3 regions of the Clostridium sp. AF32-12BH genome follow, and region 1 is predicted to be linked to each of the others. Evidence: predicted binding sites of a transcription regulator. Region 1 holds the regulator's gene; each other region holds the start of a gene.
The links. Region 1 encodes Rex, which represses fermentation and respiration genes when NADH is low (regulators of the CRP and FNR family bind a similar motif). Its sites were predicted from a motif close to ATTGTTAANNNNTTAACAAT; they were not measured.
Positions count from the first base shown of each region.

Region 2: the regulator Rex is predicted to act here: its motif matches at 2,162-2,181, upstream of fucO (lactaldehyde reductase).
Region 3: the regulator Rex is predicted to act here: its motif matches at 2,407-2,426, upstream of DWZ40_RS05380 (NAD(P)H-dependent oxidoreductase subunit E).

Region 1 covers NZ_QUEH01000012.1:52,372-58,232, forward strand. The annotation lists RNA gene rnpB (RNase P RNA component class A) at 39-385, shown strand; gene DWZ40_RS12710 (hypothetical protein) at 472-1,365, shown strand; gene abc-f (ribosomal protection-like ABC-F family protein) at 1,335-3,311, opposite strand; gene DWZ40_RS12720 (redox-sensing transcriptional repressor Rex) at 3,488-4,162, shown strand; gene DWZ40_RS12725 (NAD(P)H-hydrate dehydratase) at 4,349-5,861, shown strand, end outside.
Region 2 covers NZ_QUEH01000004.1:268,502-274,362, reverse strand. The annotation lists gene DWZ40_RS05920 (helix-turn-helix transcriptional regulator) at 1-828, shown strand, start outside; gene fucO (lactaldehyde reductase) at 909-2,057, opposite strand; gene DWZ40_RS05910 (TetR/AcrR family transcriptional regulator C-terminal domain-containing protein) at 2,279-2,992, opposite strand; partial or broken gene DWZ40_RS05905 (cation:dicarboxylase symporter family transporter) at 3,292-3,519, shown strand; gene DWZ40_RS05900 (class I SAM-dependent rRNA methyltransferase) at 3,535-4,740, shown strand; gene DWZ40_RS05895 (MBL fold metallo-hydrolase) at 4,808-5,422, opposite strand; gene DWZ40_RS05890 (3-deoxy-7-phosphoheptulonate synthase) at 5,769-5,861, shown strand, end outside.
Region 3 covers NZ_QUEH01000004.1:147,739-153,599, reverse strand. The annotation lists gene DWZ40_RS05390 (SpoIIE family protein phosphatase) at 1-300, opposite strand, end outside; gene DWZ40_RS05385 ([Fe-Fe] hydrogenase large subunit C-terminal domain-containing protein) at 302-2,035, opposite strand; gene DWZ40_RS05380 (NAD(P)H-dependent oxidoreductase subunit E) at 2,038-2,277, opposite strand; tRNA gene DWZ40_RS05375 (tRNA-Pro) at 2,639-2,712, shown strand; tRNA gene DWZ40_RS05370 (tRNA-Glu) at 2,717-2,788, shown strand; tRNA gene DWZ40_RS05365 (tRNA-Gln) at 2,944-3,015, opposite strand; gene DWZ40_RS05360 (MATE family efflux transporter) at 3,214-4,572, shown strand; gene trpS (tryptophan--tRNA ligase) at 4,669-5,730, opposite strand.

The DNA.
Region 1 (5,861 bases):
TTGACAGCACCCCGGAATCGTGGTAGAATTGGGAGCATTGAGTAAGACAAATGGTCGCTGCCGCAGAAACGAAAGGCTGCGGGAGAGGAAAGTCCGGGCTTCACAGGGCAGGGTGCCAGATAACGTCTGGCGGAGGTGACTCCAGGGACAGTGCAACAGAAATATACCGCCGGCTTTGCCGGTAAGGGTGGAAGGGCAGTGTAAGAGACTACCGCCCGTCTGGTAACAGACGGGGCACATGTAAACCCCACTCGAAGCAAGACCGAACAGAAAGCATAAGGCGGCCCGTCTGCTTTCGGGTAGGTTGCTTGAACCAGGTGGTGACATCTGGTCTAGATAGATGACCATTCAACGACATAACCCGGCTTATCGTCTTGCTCATAACCTGATCTTACGAGGGTGGCGCTTCTTAGTGCCCCCTCTTTTTGTATATGTGGAGAGATCGCTTTGCTTTGGAAACGAGGTGGATTTATGAAACAGCATCGAATGCGCATAAAAAGTACCGGTTTGTTTTTTCTGCTTTGCTTTTGGCTGTTGTTTGTTTTTCCGTCCTATGCGATGGATGCTCCCGGAAGCGGAGGGAAAAACTGGAGTTACGGAAAGGATCATCACTGGACTTACCGGGATCAGGACGGGCAGCTGCATACAGGCTGGCTGTACTATGAAGGGGAATGGTACTGGTTCGATGAGCATGGATGGATGCAGACCGGAGGAACCAGAACCATTGACGGGATCCGTTATTTTTTCTTCAGCAATGGACATATGGCTCATAATCAGTATGTGGATTTAAAGTTTTTGGGAGAAGACGGCCAGGAGGATAAGAAAGGGGAAATCCGGGTGATCGGAACCAGAAAACCGGATTCCGAAGACAAGGATCTGATCACGGATTATCTTTATGAGGTGCCAAGAGGGTGGATCCGGCAATTTGTGAAGGACGGCTGGCAGTTCCTTTTTTACACGAAGAAAACTTACTTTGAGGCTCCATCTACTTCTTCCGGGATCTATTATGTCCGCTACAGTACGGACCGTCGCTATAAAAAAGTGAAGTTTTGTGATGCCGATTCCATCTTACAGGCGTTTGGGGAATACGTCGCCTATAAAGCAGGATGTTACCGGGGAGACAGCGCCGTAATGCAGGAATACTGGAAAGTCAGTCCGGTGCTGGAACGCATTTTGGAGATCCCGGATTACTATGCGGAAGATGCAGGCTTTTGTTTTGGAACATTGTTTTCTGCCTATGTAAGCGGAGAAAAAACGGAAGAACTGCGCCGGAAATTTCCAGAACTTTGCGAAAAACTGGAAATGATCCTGCATCAAAAAGAAGAGCCGGCAGATCATTCTGCCAGCTCTTCCCATGTCTCATAGAGTTCTTCCAGTTTTTTCTGGAGGGACTCTTTTTCATTATTCAGTTCTACCAGGCGTGCTACATCGGTGTAAATTTCTTCCTGTGAGAGCAGCGCGTCAATTTCACCATCACGGGTTTCCAGACGATGGATTTCGTCTTCGACCTTCTTTAAGTCATTCTGGCGTTTACGGATGCGCGCCTGTTCTTCTTTCTGGGCTTTCCAGTCCAGCTTTACCTCTGTTTCCGCTGTGGATTTTGCCATACCGGGAACGCCTGTGGCTTTTAAATTTCCGTTTGCTGCAGCTGTTCCAATCGCACGGTCGCGTTCTGTGTGTTCCGAATCCACGTAGAGCTCTTTCATGAGATCCTTCTTTTCCAGATAGTAATCGTAGTTACCGATATAATTTAAGAACGTCTGACCGGTCAGTTCCAGAATCCGGGTTGCAGTCTGGTTGATGAAATAACGGTCGTGGGAAACGTAAAGCACGGTTCCGGTATAATGTTTCAATGCATTTTCCAGAATTTCCTTGGAGGTAATATCCAGGTGGTTGGTTGGCTCGTCCAGGATCAGGAAGTTGGCCTCCGAGAGCATAAGCTTGGCGAGGGAAACACGTCCGCGCTCCCCACCGCTTAAATCGGAGATCCGCTTAAATACATCGTCCCCGGTAAAAAGGAACGCGGCAAGAATGTTGCGGACTTGTGTGTTGGTCAGGTTCGGATAGGCATCCTGCACTTCCTCGAAGACTGTTTTTTCCATATGGAGAACGTGATGCTCCTGATCGTAGTAACCGATATGGACTTTGGATCCCAGCGTGATGGTTCCGGTGTCGGCCGGGAGCATACCGTTGATGATCTTTAATATGGTAGTTTTTCCGGTGCCATTGTTTCCGATGATGGCAACCCGTTCTCCGCGTTTGACTTCCATATCTACATGGGAGAACAGGTGGGTGGAACCAAAGGATTTGCTCAGATCTTTGATGGTGAGGACATCGTTTCCGCTGACAATGTTTGGCTCCAGGGTGATCCGCATCTCATCCTGGATCTCGGCAGGCTTTTCTAAAACCTGGATCTTGGAGAGCATTTTCTCGCGGCTTTCTGCACGTTTGATAGACTTTTCCCGGTTGAAGGATTTTAATTTGGTGATGACCTCCTCCTGGTGTTTGATTTCCTGCTGCTGGTTTAACCAGGCCTTCATCTGGGCAGAGCGGATCATGGCTTTCTTTTCGCTGTAGGCAGTGTAATTTCCAAGGTAGACAGAAGCATGTCCCTGCTCCAACTCCACAACTTTTGTGACAACGCGGTTTAAGAAGTACCGGTCATGTGCTACGATGATCACGGCACCGTTATAGTTTAAGAGATAGGTTTCCAGCCAGGCGATGGATTCCATGTCCAGATGGTTGGTTGGCTCATCGAGGAGGATGATATCCGGGCGGGAGAGCAGAAGCTTGCCGAGGGATACACGGGTCTTCTGACCGCCGGAGAGGGTTGAGACTGTTTTGTCAAATTCGTCTTCCGTGAATCCGAGACCTTTTAATACTCCGGTCAGTTCGCTTTTCCAGGCATATCCGTTTTCCAGCTCGAATGTATGGCTTAAACGGCTGTATGTAGAAAGCATCTGCTCCAGTTCTTCGCCTGAGGCATGCTGCATACGGATCTCCAGTTCCCGGATCTCAAGCTCCATGTCGATGATGGGCTGCTTGACTTCTTTTAATTCTTCATAAATGGTACGGCTGCTGTCCAGATCCTGATGCTGTGCCAGGTATCCGAGTGTTTTGCCTTTTGCAAGGACAACTTCGCCGGAATCTGCAGCGAGTTCGCCGACGATGATCTTTAACAGAGTGGACTTTCCGGCTCCGTTGATTCCGACAATCGCGGCTTTTTCCTGGTCTTCTATATGGAAAGAAACTTCGGACAGGATTTCATCTGTACCAAATGCTTTGCTGATGTGATTGCATGATAAAATCATAGATAACTCCATTTCGTTACGTTTTCTACTATAAGACTTATCAAGTATAATATAGGTTTTTGGCACTTGTAAAGGCTTTCTGTGTATTTTTTGCTCAGGAATTGTTTGAACATTGACATAGATTTCGCAAACGGTTATAATAGATTACAATAGTTTACGTATAGGAGATGTGCAGCATGGAAAACAGAGAGATATCCAAAGCAGTCATTACAAGGCTTCCGCGGTATTACCGTTACCTCGGAGAGTTATTGGAATCAGGTGTAGAGCGTATCTCATCCAATGAACTCAGTACCCGGATGAAAGTGACTGCTTCCCAGATTCGTCAGGATTTAAATAATTTCGGAGGATTTGGCCAGCAGGGCTACGGGTATAATGTAAAATACTTATATACAGAAATCGGTAAAATTCTTGGAATCGACCGCCAGCATAACCTGATCATCATCGGTGCCGGAAATTTAGGACAGGCGATTGCGAATTATGCAAACTTTGAAAAGCGTGGTTTCATTATCAAAGGAATGTTTGATATCAATCCAAGACTGATCGGTCTTGTGGTACGCGGTATAGAGATCCGTGGTGTCGACGATCTGGAACAGTTCATCAAAGACAATAACGTCCAGATGGCGGCACTGACCATCCCGAAGACGAAAGCACCGGAAATCGCGGACAGGCTTGTGAATGCGGGAATCAAGGCAATCTGGAATTTTGCGCATGTGGACCTGAATGTACCGGATGATGTCGTTGTTGAAAATGTACATCTTTCGGAAAGCCTGATGCGCTTGTCCTACCGGGTATGCAGCATGCAGGACCGAAAGAAAGAAGAAGAGCAAAAGAAGGCGCAGGGCGAATCATAACAGAACCGTGTGAAGGGGAAGCGCGTTATTGTTCACAGGCTGGTTTTTGAACAGTAATGCAAGGGCCGGCAGGCAGGGGTAAGCGAATTCTCCTGCCTGTCGTTTTTTGCTACATGGGAAAATGAGAGTTGCCGGGCACGTATGCGCAAACAGCAGCAAACGATGTCCTATTCAAGGAGGCGGAACATGAATTATGCAGTAACTGCACAGCAAATGAAAGCAGTCGACCAGAATACAATCAGGGAAATCGGGATTCCGTCAATGGTTTTGATGGAGCGCGCAGCGCTTGCAGTTGCTAAGACAGCAGAACGTATGGCAGCCGAGCGGGGATGGGGAAAAAATGCCCATATTCTTGCGGTATGCGGGACAGGAAACAATGGGGCAGACGGTGTGGCAGCCGGGCGGATTTTGCAGGAACGCGGCTATGAAGTCAGCCTTTTCTTTGCCGGAAATGCGCAGTACGATTCGGAAGAGATGAAACATCAGAAGCGGATTGCAAAAAATTTAAATGTGCCGAAACTATCGGCAGAAGAATATGAAAACGCAGATTGCGACATCATTCTGGATGCCTTGTTTGGAATTGGTCTTGGCCGCGATATTACCGGGGAATACCGAAAAGTACTGGAAATACTGGAACGCATACGTGAGCGGTGTGATGCTGGTGTGATCGCAGTCGATACACCATCCGGAATTCATGGAAGTACGGGAGAAATCATGGGAGCAGCACTGGCTGCCGACGTGACGGTAACGTTTGGATATCCAAAAACAGGACTGTTATTGTATCCTGGAAAAAAATATGTTGGAAAACTTGAGGTGGCTGATATCGGCTTCTCAAAGATCAGCCTGTTAAAGAGCGGATGGGATGCAAAGGTCCTGACGCCGGAGGATTTAAGCAAGCTTCCCAAACGGCAGGAAGACGGCAACAAAGGGACTTTTGGAAAAGTCCTTGTGATCGCGGGAAGCCGTGGAATGAGCGGGGCTGCTTATTTTACAGCGCTTGGCGCATACCGTACGGGAGCGGGGCTGGTGAAAATCCTTACTGTGCCGGAAAACCGGACAGTCTTGCAGACGCAGCTTCCGGAGGCAATCGTATCCTGCTATGATCCGGATGAAGAAGAGACCATGCAAACAATACTGGAAAAGGAGTGTGCCTGGGCTGATGTGATCGCAGCGGGACCCGGACTGGGGCAGGATGCTTACACAGAGTATCTGTTGGAAACGGTTCTGTCCGACGCTTATGTGCCGATTGTTCTAGATGCAGATGGGTTAAACTGTGTGGCATCCCATCCGTATCTGACACGTTATTTTACAGAGAATATTATTATTACACCGCATATGGGCGAAATGAGCCGGCTGACCTCGGTTCCGGCAGCTGATCTGAAAAAGGCACCGCTGGAAGAGGCTAGGGCCTATAGTGCCCGTTATGGCACCGTTTGTGTGTTAAAAGATGCAGTTACTGTGATCACGGATAAGGATGGCGGTACCTGGATCAACCAGAGCGGCTGCAGTGCCATGGCAAAAGGCGGTTCCGGCGATGTCCTGACCGGCGTGATCGCAGGTCTTTTGGCCCGCGGCATGGAATGTGCTGAGGCAGCAGCGTTTGGCGTGTATGTTCATGGACGTGCGGGAGAGTATGCGGCAGACAAATTTGGAGAAAACGGAGTGCTTGCCACGAATCTGGCAGACAGTATTTTAAAAT
Region 2 (5,861 bases), on a different contig from region 1:
GCAAAACAGCTTGCGGATACGCTGGAATGCCGGGTATTTGTCGGCACACTCTTTTCTGATTTTCAGGAACTGACCTCTCACTTTGGCAATCTGCGGGAGCTGCACCGCCTGGCGCTGGTACTGGATGCGGCACAAACCGTTGTTATGGAAACTGAATTGGAAAAGAAGACTGCGGAAAACTCGGTTTCCACCAAAGATTTTACAGAACTGACTGCACGCTTAAAAGCCGGCAAGCTGGAATCCAGCCTCGCCAAGTGGCAGGAAATCCGGGACCGGCTTTATACCTACCGCTACGATTCGTTCCAGTATATCCTGAACCGTACGGAAGACACGATCTGCCGGATCTTAAAAGACCTGCATTCCGATCTTCTTACAGAGGAAGAACGCCTGCTGCCGGAACATGTAGAGCAGATCTCCGATTTTTCCGAGATTGACCGGACTTTCGAAAAAGCTTTTGCTGTGATCTGCGAAAATTACAGTGAGAAAAAAGCACAGAAATACTCCAATCTGGCGCAAAAGGTAAAGGAAATCGTAGAGCAGGAATACCACGATCCGGAACTGAATGCCCAGAGCATTGCCGACCGCCTGCAATTAAACAACGCCTACTTAGGGCGCATGTTCCGCAGCGCCTACGGTCACTCCATCAACGACTGCATCAACACCTGCCGCCTGGAGGAAAGCAAAACACTCCTGCGAAACAGTCAGGAATCCATAGACAGCATCGCGCGGAATGTGGGATTCTCCAATGTGAAATATTATTACGTGTTATTCAAGAAATATACCGGACAGACACCGGCTGCGCACCGGAGCGGAGAAGAAACAATATAATAACTTGATTAACTTTAATAGGGCCGTGTGAGTTGCCTTTCGGCAACTCACACGGCCCTTGTCATATACTGAAATTGCTATTACATCAGAGACTTATACAGCTCTTTGATCTCTTCTACAGAGGTGTCTCTCGGGTTGCCCGGACGGCATGCATCTGCGTATGCGGACTCGGACAGGAAGTCCAGATCCTCTTCTTTTACGATTGCCTTTAAGTCTGCCGGGATACCTACATCTGCGGACAGTTTCTTCACGGCATCGACTGCTGCCTTGCGGTACTCTTCCTGGCTCATGGAATCGACACCTTCAACGCCCATTGCCTTTGCGATGTATTTGTACTTGTCACCGGTGCACGGAGCGTTGTACTCCATGATCGTCGGCAGAAGGATTGCGTTTGCTACACCGTGCGGGGTATCATAAACAGCACCCAGGGAGTGTGCCATGGAATGAACAATACCAAGACCTACGTTAGAGAAGCCCATACCTGCTACATACTGACCAAGTGCCATGCCTTCTCTGCCCTCTGGGGTGTTTGCTACTGCGCCGCGCAGGGATTTGGAAATGATCTCGATTGCTTTTAAGTGGAACATATCGGTCATCTCCCATGCACCCTTGGTGATGTAACCCTCGATTGCGTGGGTTAATGCGTCCATACCAGTGGAAGCGGTCAGGCCCTTCGGCATGCTGGACATCATATCCGGGTCGATCACTGCAACAACCGGGATATCGTGGGTATCTACACAAACGAATTTACGTTTTTTCTCAACATCGGTGATTACGTAGTTGATGGTAACCTCTGCTGCGGTACCTGCAGTGGTCGGAACTGCGATGATCGGTACGCACGGTTTCTTGGTCGGTGCTACACCCTCAAGGCTTCTGACATCCTCGAACTCCGGGTTGTTGATGATGATACCGATTGCTTTTGCAGTATCCATAGAGGAACCACCGCCGATTGCGATCAGGTAGTCAGCGCCAGATGCCTTGAATGCTGCAACACCAGTCTGCACGTTCTCGATGGTTGGGTTCGGTTTGATGTTGGAGTAGATCTCATAAGCAAGACCAGCCTCGTCTAATACGTCGGTTACTTTCTTGGTTACGCCAAATTTGATCAGATCCGGGTCAGAACATACGAAAGCTTTTGCAAAGCCTCTGGTCTTTACCTCATTTGCGATCTCTTTGATAGCGCCTGCGCCATGATAAGAAGTTTCATTTAAAACGATTCTGTTTGCCATGATAAAATCCTCCTTGAGTCTGTGCTCATTTGATTTCTTGTTTTGCTGAATTTCTTCGTGACACTTTGCCAGCACGAAATCGTTTGGCATTTTTCCTCTCACGAACTGATATTATTTTAACAAGTATAATGAGAAAAAGAAAGTGACAAAGTATCACTTCTGTCACTTTCTTCTCATTTTTGTGGATTCCTCACAATTTATTTTGTTTAATTTGTAACATTTTATAAGAGTTCCAGTTCTGAAAAGACTTTTTCCAGCTTCGGCGGCATCGCCTCAACCAGCTTATCAGACATCCGGCGCGGGGAATCCTTCATGCCGCCAAGCACCCATTTTTCTGTCATGTATACCGAGCCGCGGCAGTACATCTCCAGTAAAAACTCAAGTTCCTCTCCCAGCGGACGGCTGGTCTTTCGAGCGATCAGATCCTTGTAAAACTGCAGGATCAGCTCAAAGTCATGCTCCTTAACCGAGTTATAGTCATCGGAGCGGAATGCCTCGGTAAAAAATGCTTTCTCATTTAAAATGAACTCAAATTTCTGGGTCAGGCTCTCGCCCACCGTATTTCCCATACCGATCTGCTCAAACGACTGCAGCACCAGCTTATCGAAATACCAGTTGATGAGGTCATACTTGTCCTTGAAATTGCGGTAGAAAGTCTGACGGGTGAGTCCGCTGCCCTCCACGATATCCTTTACAGTGATGCGGTCGACCGGCGTGGTCTTCATACATTCCTTGATGGAAGCCGCCAGCTTATATTTCGTCCGGTCGTGCTTTTGCAGAGCCGGTACCATTGCAGTTTCTGCTGATCCCGTTTTATTCGTTCTTCTTTTGCTCGCTTCCGTCATTCTCGCTTCTTCCGTTCCCGTTTCTGCTGCTCTCGTTTCCGTCATTCTCACTTCCGCCGTTCTTGTTTCTTCCGTTCTGCTTTCTTTCATATAGATACGTTTTTTCCTTCCTATATAAGAGGGGTTCTGTTGTTTTTTCATGATTATTTCTATTCTATCATGCTTTTTTTGCACCTTCAATAGCGGTTGCGCATCCGTTAAGGATATGCTAAGATAAAAGTAATGTCAACGGGGACATTGCGTGTTCAGGTGCAGTGTCTCCTTTTTTACTGCATCAGCAGCCAATCGGGCTTTCCCGCACCAATGCTTTCAATGACTTAAACGAGATTTTCATGAAATACATGGAGATGATCTTAAATGTAACCTTCTTCAAGGGAATGCTTCCGGCCATTATGTTCGCAGCTTCCATCGGAATCGCCGGTGTCCCAGGTGCCGGTATGATCATGCTGGCTATGGTACTGACCTCTGTCGGACTTCCGGTCGATGGCATCGCCCTGGTAGCCGGTGTGGACCGTATCTTCGATATGGGTCGTACCACCGTCAACATCACCGGTGACGCAGCCTGCACCATGGTTGTTTCCAACTTAGAGGCGAAGAGAGAAACAAAAAAATCATAAAGGAGCATATCTATTATGTCTGCAAATGTTATTTTAAAGAAAGGCGAAGGCCGCACCTTAAAATCCGGCGGCGCCTGGATCTACGACAACGAGATCGATAAAATCGAAGGAAATTTCGAAAACGGCGATATGGTCACCGTCTCCGACTTCGACGGCTATCCTATGGGACAGGGCTTTATCAACACCCGTTCCAAGATCACCGTCCGCATGATGACCCGCAAAAAAGATACCGTTGTAGATGACGCGTTCATCGAGATGCGTGTCCGCAATGCCTGGGAGTACCGCAAATCTACCGTAGATACCTCCAGCTGCCGCCTGATCTTCGGTGAGGCAGATTTCCTGCCTGGTATCGTCATCGACAAATTTTCCGATGTCCTTGTAGTTGAGTCTCTCGCACTGGGCATCGACCGCTGGAAACCGGTGATTCTGGATAAGCTGAAAAAGGTTCTGGCAGAAGACGGTATCTCCATCCGCGGTATTTACGAGCGCAGCGATGCAAAGGTACGTCTTCAGGAAGGCATGGAGCGCGTAAAAGGCTTTATCGGCGAGCCATTCGACACCAAAGTAGAGATCGTGGAAAACGGTGTTCGCTACATCGTCGACGTGCAGGACGGCCAGAAAACCGGCTTCTTCCTCGACCAGAAGTACAACCGCCTTGCGATCCAGAAGCTGTGCAAAGGCAAAAAGGTTCTGGACTGCTTTACCCACACTGGTTCCTTTGCCTTAAACGCAGGCATTGCCGGAGCCGCTTCCGTCCTGGGTGTCGATGCCTCTGAGTTAGGTGTCGCACAGGCCCGCGAGAATGCAGAGTTAAACGGTCTTTCCGACCGCGTCACCTTCCAGTGTGCCGATGTGTTCGATCTGCTTCCAGAATTGGAAGAAAAAGGTGAAAAATTCGATGTTGTCATTCTGGACCCGCCTGCTTTCACGAAATCCCGCAGTTCCATCAAAAACGCTGTCAAGGGTTACCGCGAGATCAACCTGCGCGGCATGAAGCTGGTGAAGGACGGTGGCTATCTTGCGACCTGCTCCTGCTCTCATTTCATGGATCCGGAACTGTTCACCAAGACCATCCGCGAAGCTGCAGGAAACGTACACAAACGCCTCCGCCAGGTCGAATACCGCACCCAGGCAGCCGACCATCCGATTCTTTGGACCGGTGGTGAGCAGGCATCCTACTATCTGAAGTTCTACATTTTCCAGGTGGTGGATGAAAAATAATCTGCAGTATCAAACAAACGCCTCAGAATTCTGTATCCAGTTTTCTGAGGCGTTTGCATGGACTCTTCTATCTTATTTTCAGCACAGCTGTCTGCTGCAGCATTTCTTCATTCAGTTCAATGGAATTTCCCGGGTATTCTACCACGCAATCGCAAAGCGCTGTGAAATCTTCCAGGGTTCCCAGCACATCATATCCAAAATTTTCACTCCGATAATGCATTGGGATCGTAACGCGCGGCTGAATCTGATCCACCAGTTTTTTTGCCTGAGCAGCATCGATGGTAAAGAAACCTCCCACCGGAATCATAACAGCATCCAGATTTTTTAACTGCTCCAACTGTTCCGGCTCCAGTTCACATCCAAGGTCTCCCAGATGCGCCACACGGTATGTTCCATCATCAAAAATACGGATACCGTTTGCGCCCCGCTTTGCGCCCTGCACTTCATCATGCCAGGTATGGATTTCCGTAATGGCAAATGGTGACGGCACGTCACTGTTTTTTAAAGTTACCACGGTTCTTGCATTATGATCGTTATGTTCATGACTGCAGAAGACCGCATCTGCAGTTTCTCTTACCGGAGCAAGTCCCGGTACATAACCATCCTCATATGGATCGAGAATTATGGTGTACCCCTGTGATTCCAGTTTAAAACAGGAATGTCCAAGCCATGTGATTTTCATATAAATCCCCCTTTTCTTTTTCACAGTGTACTTTCCCTGCACGGGAAACCTGACTGTTACATTGCAAAGTGTTTAATCCGATTATAACACAAGAAACGGTAAAGCACAGACAGAATACGAAGATCAGCGTTGTATTCTTTAGATAAAAATGTTATCATTCTGCTATGGTATCTTTTTTGAGTAACTTTTTTGGCACGCTTCTGTCAAATATATCTTGCATTTTTTATTCATGTATACTATAATCGCTTTAACGCGTCAACGTGCGAATTTATTCGTGTGATTGGAACCTGACATGCAGGAATTTTTATTTTCCTGTACCTATTATTTACAAAATGAGGAGAACATTATGGCATTCGAATTCATAAACAAGCTGCCGACCCCGGCAGAGATCAAAGAACAGTTCCCGCTTGCGGCGGATCTCGCATTACGCAAAGCCCAG
Region 3 (5,861 bases), on a different contig from region 1:
GCTGTGAAAGACCTGCAAAATGCTGAACGTGGAATATGCAACCTGCCGCACCTTGCAGATGGGAAGCGTCTCCACGATCGTCTCCACACACTCTTCCAGGGTTGCTCCGTTTAAAAACATCGTTCCCAGGATCTTGGAGGTCAGCGTGGCAAGGATATTCGCCTTTACACCGCTTCCCATGCCATCTGCCAGGATCATAATATTGGAATCATCCGTTTTTAACAGCTCGACCTTATCTCCGCAGAGAACCTCTGAAAATTTATTCAGGCTTTTATAAGCAACATCTACGGTAATTGCCATTCTACTTACCTCCGTTGTCGCTTCCGTCCTCCAGAAGGGATTTGCAAAGCTTTGTCAGCGTCGTCTTGGTCTCTGCTGTTGTCTCGCCAAGAAGTCCTGCAATCTCCTGGGCTACCATCATCTGCTTGTGGATGACTTTCTGAGCTAAGTCGATGGTGTCTAACTTGCGCTCATACTCCAGTCTGGCCTGTTCTTCCTCTTTCGTAATGTCGATGAAGGTGGCAAGTACCACATTCTGTTCCGGTATGTATACAATATTCTGAAGTGTATCCAGTTTAAATTCCGGATAATGCACCTTTTTGCCATGGATATTCTGGTGGGTATCGAACACCCACTGGAAATCCGACGGGTCGATGAACTCATAAAGATACATCTGCAACGCTTCTGCACGGGTCTTTCCAAAATACTTTTCACCCACGGCAGAATATTCCATAATTTTCATGTCCGCATCAACGATTATGACCACGTTCGGTGATGTCTCCATAACCAGATTCGCAAAAGACTTGGACTTCTCATACATGAACGGAATGCACATGTCGAGCTCTGCCTTCTTCTGATACACGGCAATCGCCTTTTCACGGCAGGTCGGATACCCGCAGGCACCACAGTTTAATTCATCATCCGGGCGGATTTTTCCGGTCTTTGCAAGAATTTTACGGATTTCTTCCTCGGAAGGAACCGGATCTTTCGGTGTGCGGTCCAAAAATACCTTATGCAACGCTGCCTCTTTAAGCAGCGGCTTTGTTTCCTCTTCTGGTACCGGATCCCGGGAAATCCGCTCTTCCATATCCAGCTTCACTTTGAACCGGGAAATGGACTTATCGTTTACCGTCGGTCCCTTGATACAGCCGCCGGAACACATATTCATCTCGATAAAGCAGCCTGTGATCTCGCCCCGCATCATGCTCTGACACAGATCGATGCAGTTGCTCTCTCCATGCACATAGAACTTCCGGTATCTGTCCTGCTTCGCCTCTGTGACCATAACAGAACTGATCACCCCGTTAGTAACCGGATAGAGACGGTTCACCCGCGGATCCAGCTGCTCAAACGGCATATCCTCACAGTCTTCAATGACAATATCTTCCTCATTCAGCCAGCGGTTGATATCGTTGAAATTTAAGACGGCATCAATGCAGTCTGCATGGCGCGGATCCAGGGCTTCCTGCTTTTTCGCAATGCAGGGGCCTAAAAATACCACTTTGGTATCCGCTCCCATCTCCTGCTTGATCATGCGTCCATGCGCGATCATGGGAGAAACCACCGGGGCCAGATACGGAATCAGCTGCGGGTAATATTTCTCGATCAGCGCATTCACACTTGGACAGCAGGTACTGATAATATTTTCCATGGTACCTTCCACAAGCAGCCTTGTATACTCCGCTGTTACCAGCGCAGCGCCTTCCGCTGTCTCACGCACATCGTTAAAACCCAGACGCATGAGTGCGCAGCGCACCTGCCCAATGGTGTGATATTTTAAAAGGCCCATATAAGATGGCGCGATGGAAACAACGACCTTCTCCCCCGCCTCGATCATAGCCTTTACCATACCAAGATCACTCACCAGTGTCTTGGCCGACTGGGGGCAGATCTGCAGGCAGCGCCCACATAAGATACAGTTGTCCGGCATGATCTCCGCACGACCGTCCTTTACCATGATGGCTTTGACTTCGCAGTTTCGCACACACTTGTAACAGTGACGGCACTTTGTAGCTTTAAAGTCAATGATCGCCATGCTTACAGCCTCCCTAAAATTTCCTTTGCAAAGAAGTCATCGGTTGTTTCCGGTTTTAAGGAGAACAATTCTCCGTCTACCGTTACACAGACACCATTTACACAGTTTCCGCTGCAGAATGCTCCGTTTAAATCTACCTTATCGGAAACTCCGTGCTCTTTTACCAGCTCCTGAAGACGCTGGATGATCTCTCTGGATCCCTTTAAGTGACATGCACTTCCAATACAGATCGTAACTCTCATAACTCAATCCTCCAAATTTTGTTCATATGACCCACTGGTTCTGGTCCGCAAACCCGTTGAAACCTATAGCTGACACAAATACGCATCACATTCCTGTTTTCTGCGCATACTATAGGTTCATTTTCTCATATTGATACATTTTTATCAATTAGCAAATTGCATAAAATGGGGAAAACCGTGTTTTTTCTTCCATACATAACCTGGATTCCCCTTTTCCTCTTTTCCCCTGCCTGTTTTACGGTTTTCGACGGCAAAATCTGCTTCCAAAAAAAGGCAAAAAAGTAGCAAAAAACTTTTTTAAACTTTTTTCAAAAAGTGCTTGCATTCTTTTCCAAAAGGTGCTATATTATTGGAGTCGCTTCGAGGCGTGGCTCAGTTTGGTAGAGCGCTGCGTTCGGGACGCAGAGGTCGCAAGTTCGAATCTTGTCGCCTCGATTCTGGCCTCATGGTCAAGCGGTTAAGACGACGCCCTCTCACGGCGTAAACTCGGGTTCGATTCCCGATGAGGTCATAGAATCAAGAATCAAAGCGAAAAAACACCAGAGCATTTGCTCTGGTGTTTTTTGTTGTAAATTTTCAGGAAATCCAAATCCCTTTCTCCAAAAAATAAACAAAAAGACGAGAAAACCTTCCATGTATAGAAAAAGGTTTTCTCGTCTTTTTCAGCTGGGCCAGCGGGATTCGAACCCTCGAGTGCAGGAGTCAAAGTCCTGTGCCTTACCGCTTGGCGATGGCCCATCATTACCTCAAAAGATAAATGCCTGTCTATTATATCTGATTTTCAGCAAAAAAGCAAGACAGAGAGCAGAATTTCAAATCGAATTTCAATCCGAACTCCGGCTGAATTTCAAATCTGAATTCCGCGCGGAAATTCAAATTGCACTTTCTCAACTTGTTCTATATAATAACAAGTATACAAAGGGGGGGAGTTGCATTATGCGGGTTACTTTAATCAAAGACAGGAGCTTTTACAGAAATGTCCTGTCCATTATGCTTCCGGTTGCACTGCAGGCAGCCATCAATATGGGCGTCAATATGCTTGACACCATGATGCTTGGTTCGTTTGGCGAAGCACAGCTTTCTGCTTCCAGCCTCGCCAATCAGTTTTACAGCTTTTTTCTGATCTTCTGCTACGGGATCATCGGTGGTTCCAGTGTACTGGCTTCCCAGTACTGGGGCGCCCGTGACAAAGACCATGTACGGGAAACGTTCAGCATGGCACTGCGTATCGCACTTGGGGTGGCGCTGGTATTTGCAGCCCTGACATTGTTCTTTACACGTCCCATCATGAAAATCTATACTTCCGAAGAAGATGTGATCAATTACGGCGTAAAATACTTAAAGATCACGGTACTGATCTTTGCCATCCATGGAACCGGTCTGGTAGCTGCACAGCTGATGCGCACCGTTGGGCAGGCGAAACTTGGGCTCTACGTCTCGATTTTGTCCTTTGCCATAAACCTGGCCGCCAACTACATTTTCATCTTCGGAAAATGCGGTATGCCGCGCATGGAGATTGCCGGTGCTGCCCTGGGCACCCTGATTGCCCGCCTGACCGAATTTCTGGCAACCTTCATCTATATCCTTGTCATGGATAAAAAACTCGGATTCCGACTGAAACACCTCTTAAAAGCACCTTCCATCCAGTTTTACAAAAACTATCTGCGGCTCGGCGCACCAGTGCTTTTGAGTGATGCCCTGTTAGGTCTGGGACTGAATCTGCTTTCCGTGGTTCTCGGCCATATGGGTGCGGCCGTGGTAGCTGCAAACTCCATCTGTCAGGTGATCGACCGGCTTTGTACCGTTGTCATTCAGGGCGTTTCCAATGCCTCCGGCATCATCACCGGCAATACCATCGGCTCCGGGAACCGGGACCTAGCCATGAAACAGGGCGAAACGTTTTACCTGCTCAGCATGATCTTCGGCGCCATTGCCTCCATCATGGTATTTATCCTTGGCCCGATGACCATTTCCATGTACTCCCTGGCTCCAGAAACCGTAACCATGACCAGACAGCTCATGAATGCCTACGTTGTCATTATCTTTTTCGAGGCAATCCAGTGCGTTATGACCAAAGGGGTGCTGCGCGGCGGCGGCGATACACGTTTCCTTTTGAAAGCAGATATCCTTTTCATGTGGCTGGTCTCCATTCCGCTCGGAGCTGTGGGCGGTCTGCTGCTTCACTGGCCTGCATGGCTCACATTGTTGTGTCTCCGCATCGACTATATCATCAAATCCTTCTGGTGTGTTTCCCGCCTTTTAAGCGGCAAATGGATCCACTCCGTGGAAACGTAAGCAATAAATGTGCCGCTTACGCTCTCTGAGATTCACGAAAAAAGCAGATGTTTTCCAATCTGGAAAGCACCTGCTTTTTTCATGTATAAAAATCTTTTATTTGCTTAACGTACCATTCTCAAAGTAATCAATTTTCATGGAATGGCGTACATCTGCCAGAGTTTTTGCTGCGGTAGCTTCCGCGCGTTTGCTGCCCTCTGCAAGGATGTCGTAAACATCCGGAAGACGCTGCTCCCAGTCTTTTCTGCGCTCACGGATCGGAGCCAGCTCAGCCTGGATCACATTGTTTAAGAACTTCTTGACCTTAACGTCCCCAAGACCTCCGCGTCTGTAATGGTCTTTCAGCTCGTCCAGATTGTTGTAATCCGGCAGGAACTCTGCGAAATGTTCCGGACGGCAGAATGCATCGAGGTAGATAAATACCGGATTGCCCTCAACCTGTCCCGGATCCTCCACGCGAAGGTGGTTCGGGTCGGTGAACATGGACATGATCTTCTTGCGGATATCTTCCGGTTCATCGGATAAGTAGATACAGTTTCCAAGAGACTTACTCATTTTTGCCTTGCCATCGATACCAGGCAGACGCAGGCATGCCTGATTCTGCGGAAGGATGATCTGCGGCTCAACCAGGGTCTCACCGTATACCGAATTGAATTTGTGCACAATCTCGCGGCACTGCTCGATCATCGGCATCTGATCTTCGCCAGCCGGTACGGAGGTTGCCTTAAACGCAGTGATGTCAGCTGCCTGGCTGATCGGGTAGGTAAAGAAGCCGACCGGGATACTTGCCTCAAAGTTACGCATCTTGATCTCGGATTTTACCGTTGGGTTTCTCTGCAGACGGGAGACCGTAACCAGATTCATGTAATAGAAGCTAAGTTCGGTAAGCTGCGGAACCATGGACTGAATAAAGATGGTAGACTTTTCCGGGTCCAGACCACAGGCAAGATAATCGAGTGCAACCTGGATGATGTTGTCGCGAACCTTTTCCGGATGCTCTGCGTTGTCTGTCAAAGCCTGTGCATCGGCGATCATGATATAGATTTCATCGAATTTGCCGGAATTCTGCAGTCTGACACGTTCTTTTAATGAGCCAACATAGTGGCCAACATGAAGACGACCGGTAGGGCGGTCGCCCGTTAAAATGATCTGTTTCATAAATATTTGGACTCCTTTGTTTTGCGCGGATCTGCCGCTGATTTCTCTATTATAATTCTTTCAGTGGGGCACTGTCAACCTGACCTTTGCCATGCTGCCGGTGAAAAGCAGTGAATACATCGTTAATGTTC